2 linked regions of the Bdellovibrio bacteriovorus genome follow. The protein of the gene in region 1 interacts with the protein of each later gene in a pairwise test. Links are inferred from orthologs where the notes say so. Each region holds a gene or a part of one and is shown in the gene's direction. Other genes may lie near its edges.

Region 1 (3,267 bases):
TGATGTAATAGTTGTCGTTGTAGGGACCTCTGAATTCTTGAGCACGGAAGTTGTAAGTTCCACCGTTTTCGTAGCCCGGTCTTTCGTTTTTAGGTTTACTGCCATCAAAAGAATAAAGAGCTTGGTGTTGTGTGACGGTTCCCGCTTCAGCGTAAGCAAAGCCACGGTAATCGGCGCTAAGAACCGCAAAAGTCCATCCGGCTGGAACATAGAAGCTGACTTTCAATTCACACATCAAACGAGCGATGGGATTTTGCATTGTCGATGAGGCGACAAAATTATCTAATAGAAGAGAAAACGTCTGACCATCTGGTGAAATATTAGCGCTGTGTGAACCTACAGGACATCCGCTGCCAACAGCTTGAATACTTTGAATACGAACTCCCGGCGGAGTTTGTGCGTTGGATTGAATTGATAATGCCAAAACCAAAAGACCAGTTAGATGTGCGAGTCCTCGCCACATAGTTTCCCCCAATTAAACTCTCTTCCCCCGAAGAGTGGTGACATCGGTCACCTGGTTAGGGGTATAGCAAGGGCTAGGCCAAATGAATCTGGTGGCATTTTGGGTGGGGTTTCTAGCCTTCCTCGCAAATGCGGTCTTTATGGTGTTACCAATTTATGTTAGTTTGAACGCAAGAGGAAAATTATGTCAGAGACAAAAGGTTACGTATTTAATCATACGATGATGCGCATTAAAGATCCCAAAGCGTCGTTGGAATTTTACACAAACGTTTTGGGAATGAAGTTGGTTCGTAAGTTGGATTATGCTGAATGGAAGTTTTCCCTTTTCTTTCTAGCGTATGTTCCTGAAGGGGAGGCCGTGCCTTCCGAAAATGAAGCCAATGCCAAATACACCTTCGGCAGACAAGCCGTTCTAGAGTTAACTCACAATTGGGGTACTGAAGAGCAAGAAAAGACGCCTTACCACAACGGAAACACGGAACCTCGTGGTTTTGGTCATATCTGCATCTCTGTTCCCAATATTCAAGAAGCCTGCGCCCGTTTTGAGCGCATGGGAGTGCCTTTTCAGAAAAAACTGGGTGAAGGCGGCATGAAAAATATCGCCTTTATCAAAGATCCAGATGACTATTGGGTTGAGATCGTGCAACCAGGTCTTCTCTAGAACGTTATTCATGAAAAAATACTGGCCCCGAATTCGAAATTGGATCACGAAGCTTGTGCTGCTCTTTTTTGTAAGCAGCTTGGGTGCCGTTTTGTTTTATCGATTCGTGCCGGTCTTTATCACGCCCCTGATGGTGATTCGCTCGGTGGAGTCCCTGTGGGGTGAAAAGTTTGTGGGGATCTCGAAAGACTGGGTGTCCCTAGAAGAAATCTCGCCTTCTGTGCAAAGAGCTGTTTTAAAAGCCGAAGACTATCGCTTCTTTGAGCATAACGGCTTTGACTACGACGCCATTCAAAAAGCCCTGAAATACAACAAAACCCATAAGCGTAAAAAGGGTGCGTCGACCATCAGTCAGCAAACAGCAAAGAATGTGTTCCTATGGCCACAAAGAGATTGGATTCGCAAAGGCTTTGAAGCTTACTTCACAGTTCTTATTGAGTTCGTTTGGCCGAAAGAGCGCATCTTGGAAGTTTATCTAAATGTGATCGAGTTAGGTCCTGGCGTTTATGGTGTGGAAGCGGCTTCACAAAAGTTCTTTAAAAAAACTGCTAAAAGACTTTCTCCGGCAGAGGCTTCTCTCATTGCAGCCGTGTTACCTAATCCCCGTCGTTTCCGCATTGATCGACCGTCGATTTATGTGATGGCTCGGCAAAGACGTATCTTGAATCGTGTGGCTCCAGAAATTCCGAAAGCGGCCGATGCTTCTTTGTTAGATTTCCTCGATCTTAAATTCGAATCCGAAGACGAAATCAACTAGCTCTTAGCATTTAGCAAATCCGTGATGAACTACACATTGACCTAAGTGCATTCTCTTTCAAAATGGGGAGGTGCAAATCTTAGGAGGCTTCATGAGACTTTCGTCTTTCTTCGCGGTCTTGCTTTTATCCGTCTGTTTTAGTGCCTGCAGTGGCTCCAAAGATGAGAACGACAAAGAGGGAACTTTGGCACCGGTGGGCGATTCTAAGCCCGTGGCGGCCGAGGATCTGCAGTTTTTCATCGTCAGCCGTGAAGTCTTCGCAGCCAGCTGTTACGAATGTCACAATCGGGCGCAGGGAATGATCCGCGGAGGCATCGGAACTGATGTGTATGAAGAAGTCCTCGAAAACGCGCAACGTATTTATCAAAAGACCATTGTTGAACGTGCTATGCCGATGAACGCAAGCCTCACCCCCCGACAATATAGTTTGTTAAAAGCATGGTTAGAGGCTGGTGCTCCGATGAAGACCGAGTTAGACTATTCTAACTATGACGTCGAAGACTAAAAAAAGAAAGATGGTGGAAGCCATCGAGCGCCGCGGGTGTCTTTTAGTTTATCCTTTGCAAAATCAAAAGGAGCCTTCCAGTCTGTGGTCGGAGCTTTATCCGCGCAGTGAAATGGTGTGGGGCTGGGACTCCGATGCCGATGATCGTGTAGGAGAAATGTGGATTTTGCGCGAAGAACTGTCTCGCAGCGAAGAAGTCGTCTATGCGAAGTGGTTTCGCAATCGGGCTACGTTCTTCTCTAAAAAAGTATTCATAAATTTATTGGCTTACCTGGGAACATCGAAAGGTTTTATTCATTTGCCGAAGGCCTCGCAAGAGGCTTTGGATAGCTTCCTGATGGATTCGCCCCAGTCGACAAAAATCATCAAGGAAAATTTGGGCTGGCAGGGGAAGATGATGGAAAGCCATTACAATCGCGCGATGAAGCCGTTGTGGAATTATCTTTTCATTGTCGGATTTGGCGAAGTCGACGACTCGAGTTTTCCTTCGCTCAACATGGCAGCGACACAGACTTTGTTTGAAGACCTGTGGTTGCAGTCTCAAGAGATCAGTGAAGAAAAGGCCGAGGCCTTCTTATTAAAAACCCTCGGCGAAGAAAATTTATTTATGAAGTATGCGAGGCGTGTCCGTGGTAGCGCCAAAACTTTGGAAGACAAAACGCCGTCACGATAACCGCCACAGCGCAGATCGCTCCGCCCACGCTGATACTAAAAGGCACAGAGACTTTCGCAGCCATCCAGCCCGCACGCGCATTGCCAATCAGGGGGCCTGACATATACGAGATCATTTCTATCCCGGAAAGACGTCCCCGCAACTCATTCGGAACGGTTTCATTCCAGATAATACCGCGGAAAAGTCCGCTCATCATGTCGGCGGCGCCG
Region 2 (3,000 bases), 320 kb from region 1 along the record:
CCGTCATTTCTTTCCACTCTTTGGAAGATCGTATTGTGAAAAATATCTTTAAAGAGGCGGAAGATCTTGGCAGATCCGTTTATAAAAAAGTGATCGTTCCCACTCAGGAAGAGTGTGACAAAAACTCTCGCTCGCGTTCCGCGAAATTGAGAGTCTTCGAGAGGAGTGCTCAGGATGAGCTCGGAAAACTTTAGGCAGCTAAAACCTTTTTTTAGCATTCTAGTTATCATCTTTACTTTGTTTTCCATCGTCTTCCTGCAAATGGAAGAACGCCGCATGGGCTATAGCGTTTTGAAGCTGACTCGCGAGCATAAAAAAGTGTGGGAAGAAAAACGCACCAAAGAAATTGCGCTCGCGAAAATCACACGCCCCCAACTTTTGGATACGATGGCTCAGCAGAAGTTCACTCTTAAAAAGGTGCAGGCCAATCAGATCATTCACTTAACGGGCCCCGTGACGAATGATGTAGAAAAAGTAGTGAATAAAGACATTGCGAAAAAGGACCTGTAGTTGAAATCACGTATTGTCATCATCTTTGTTGGTATATTGGTTCTGTGGTCGGCGCTTATCCTGCGTGCAGGATATTTGCAATTTCTTCCGAACGACCGATTGAATTCTTTGCAGAACCGTCAATTTCAAACCAAGGTCACGTTGCAGGCCCGCCGCGGAGCCATTGTCGATAGCAATGGACGTGACTTGGCGATGTCAGCCGCAGCGTACTCTCTTTATGCAGATCCCAAAATTATTGAGAATCGCAAAGTCGCTGCGAAAAAATTGGCGAAGGCTTTGAATCAGTCTTATGAATCCGTCTATGCAAAAATCAAAGATGGCAATCGTCGATTTGTTTGGATCCAGCGTATGTTGGATCAGGCGACGGCGGATGAAATCAAATCCTGGGATATTCGCGGCCTTTCTTTCGTTGAAGAGTGGCGCCGTGTGTACCCGAACGAAACATTGTTAGCGCAGACTTTGGGATTTCTGGGAATTGAAGGTCAGGGGCTTGAAGGCTTAGAGCTTGGATACAATCAACTTCTTGCGGGTAATCAAAAGAAAGTATCCGTGAAGAGAGATGCTCGTGGACGTCCCCTAATCAACGATGGTTTGATGTTTATTGAAAATCCAGAGGGCAGTGAGCTTCGTCTGACCGTGGACTCTGAACTTCAATACCGACTTGAAAGTGAACTCGCCAATGCGGTTTCTACGTTTGAAGCCGATCATGCCGTGGGTGTGATCCTGGATGCAAAAACTTCTGCGGTTTTAGCTTTGGCTTCAGCGCCGACGTTTGACGTTAATAAAGCGATGAAGGCTCCGGGCGAGCATCGCCGTAACAAAATCGTGACCGATGCTTTTGAGCCGGGTTCAACGATGAAGACTTTCGTGATTGCGGCCGCTTTGCGTGACGGTTTGATTCAACCAAACACGAAGTTCTATTGTGAAAAAGGAAGCTTCAAAGTAGGTGATCGCATCATTCGTGAAGCGGAAACGAAAGAAAAGTTCGAAGATCTGACAGTGAGCGAGATTCTCGCGGTTTCTTCAAATGTCGGTACTACGAAGATCGCATTTAAGATGGGATCGGACAAACTTCGCCAAGGTCTTTTGGATTTTGGCTTTGGTCAAAGGCTGGGCGTAGATCTTCCGGGTGAAGCTCGCGGCATGGTGCAAGCCCTTCCTTGGAGACAGCACTTATTGAGTAATATCTCTTTCGGTCACGGTATTTCAGCGACACCTTTGCAAGTGGCGAATGCATTTGCAGCCATTGCCAACGGAGGGGTGTTGAACACACCATACATCGTTCAAAGCATTCGTGACGCCGAAACTGGAGAGTTGAAAGAAACGGAAGTGAAACCCATCCGTCGCGTTCTTACTGCCGAGCAAGCCGCTCAAATGCGTGCGATGCTTGTTGGAGTCACTACTACGGGTGGTACGGGTGGCAATGCTCGTGTGGATGGATTCATGGTCGGTGGTAAAACTGGAACGGCTCAAAAAGTAAATCCGAACGGACGGGGTTACCTCAAGGGCGCCTACATTTCTAGCTTTGGCGGATTTATTCCTGCGAATGATCCGAAGTTTGTAATTTACGTGGCGGTGGATTCTCCCCGCAAAGCCTATTACGGTGCGACGGTCGCGGCTCCTTTATTCTCGCGCATGGCTTCGTACGCGGTTCGTAAAGAAGGGATTGCCCCACTTCCAATGGCCGAAGTTTCGACTGTCGATAAAAAAGTTCGTCGTATTGCTGCCGAACCGAAACCAGTTGTGAAAATTCCACCCAAAGAAGTTTTAACGGCGACAGAGTTAGACAAAGCCACGGAAGTGGTTACGGGCGAAACAGTTCCGAACTTAAAGAACATGACGACTCGTGAAGTACTTCGTCGCATCAACGGTCAAGACTTGAAAGTGAAATTTGTCGGTCAAGGTGTTGTCGCAGATACAATTCCGGATGCGGGTTCCCTGGTGCCGGAAACAAAAGAAATCACGGTTATAATGAAATAAAAGTAAAGGGAAGATTGCAGTGATCTTCCCTTTTTTTTTGTCCGAGGTTTCTTCAAACATCGGCCACTTGTGTCAGCCTTTTACTCCCCAGTTAAAAGCTATTCCCAGTTCATTCTTTGCTCGAAGAGTTTCAAAGCGAAGGCCAGATTGTTGTTGCCTCGCTGAATTCTTTCACAGAAAGTACACGGGTATGGAAATCCAGCAGGCGTCGCAGTCAGATCTTTTAAAAAAGTACTTCAATCTTCCGCAGTTTCGTCGCGGGCAAAAAGAGATCATCGATGCTGTGCTAGCCAAAAAAGATGTCTTAGCCGTTCTGCCTACGGGGGGCGGTAAATCTTTATGCTATCAATATCCGGCTGTTCACTTTCAAAAACTCGTGATCGTCATTTCGCCTTTGATCGCTTTGATGAAGGACCAAGTCATGTCTTTACAAAGGCTGGGTATTCCGGCGGGATGCTTGCACTCTGGTCAGTCAGACGATGAAAAACGCGATGTTTTTGCAGAGTTGAA

Evidence for each region.
Region 2: the proteins of mtgA (region 1) and AZI87_RS03575 interact in binary tests that used the Escherichia coli proteins (3 or more experiments, as listed by UniProt). The link is inferred for Bdellovibrio bacteriovorus from one-to-one orthologs.

Annotation. Positions count from the first base shown.
Region 1 is NZ_LUKD01000001.1:437,220-440,486, reverse strand. The notes cover bases 260-3,006. They hold mtgA (monofunctional biosynthetic peptidoglycan transglycosylase), read left to right. Parts: upstream 260-1,133; coding sequence 1,134-1,880; downstream 1,881-3,006. Other genes in these bases: AZI87_RS02035 (MFS transporter), read right to left, coding at 2,991-3,006; AZI87_RS02040 (AlkZ-related protein), read left to right, coding at 2,369-3,006; AZI87_RS02045 (hypothetical protein), read left to right, coding at 1,972-2,385; gloA (lactoylglutathione lyase), read left to right, coding at 647-1,123; AZI87_RS02060 (DUF4360 domain-containing protein), read right to left, coding at 260-463. Also shown: more of AZI87_RS02060, read right to left, coding at 1-259; more of AZI87_RS02040, read left to right, coding at 3,007-3,058; more of AZI87_RS02035, read right to left, coding at 3,007-3,267. UniProt on the Escherichia coli protein: Peptidoglycan polymerase that catalyzes glycan chain elongation from lipid-linked precursors. May play a role in peptidoglycan assembly during cell division in collaboration with other cell division proteins.
Region 2 is NZ_LUKD01000001.1:758,610-761,609, reverse strand. It holds AZI87_RS03575 (penicillin-binding transpeptidase domain-containing protein), read left to right. Parts: upstream 1-510; coding sequence 511-2,490; downstream 2,491-3,000. Other genes in the region: AZI87_RS03570 (RecQ family ATP-dependent DNA helicase), read left to right, coding at 2,681-3,000; AZI87_RS03580 (hypothetical protein), read left to right, coding at 175-510; rsmH (16S rRNA (cytosine(1402)-N(4))-methyltransferase RsmH), read left to right, coding at 1-194. UniProt on the Escherichia coli protein: Essential cell division protein that catalyzes cross-linking of the peptidoglycan cell wall at the division septum. Required for localization of FtsN.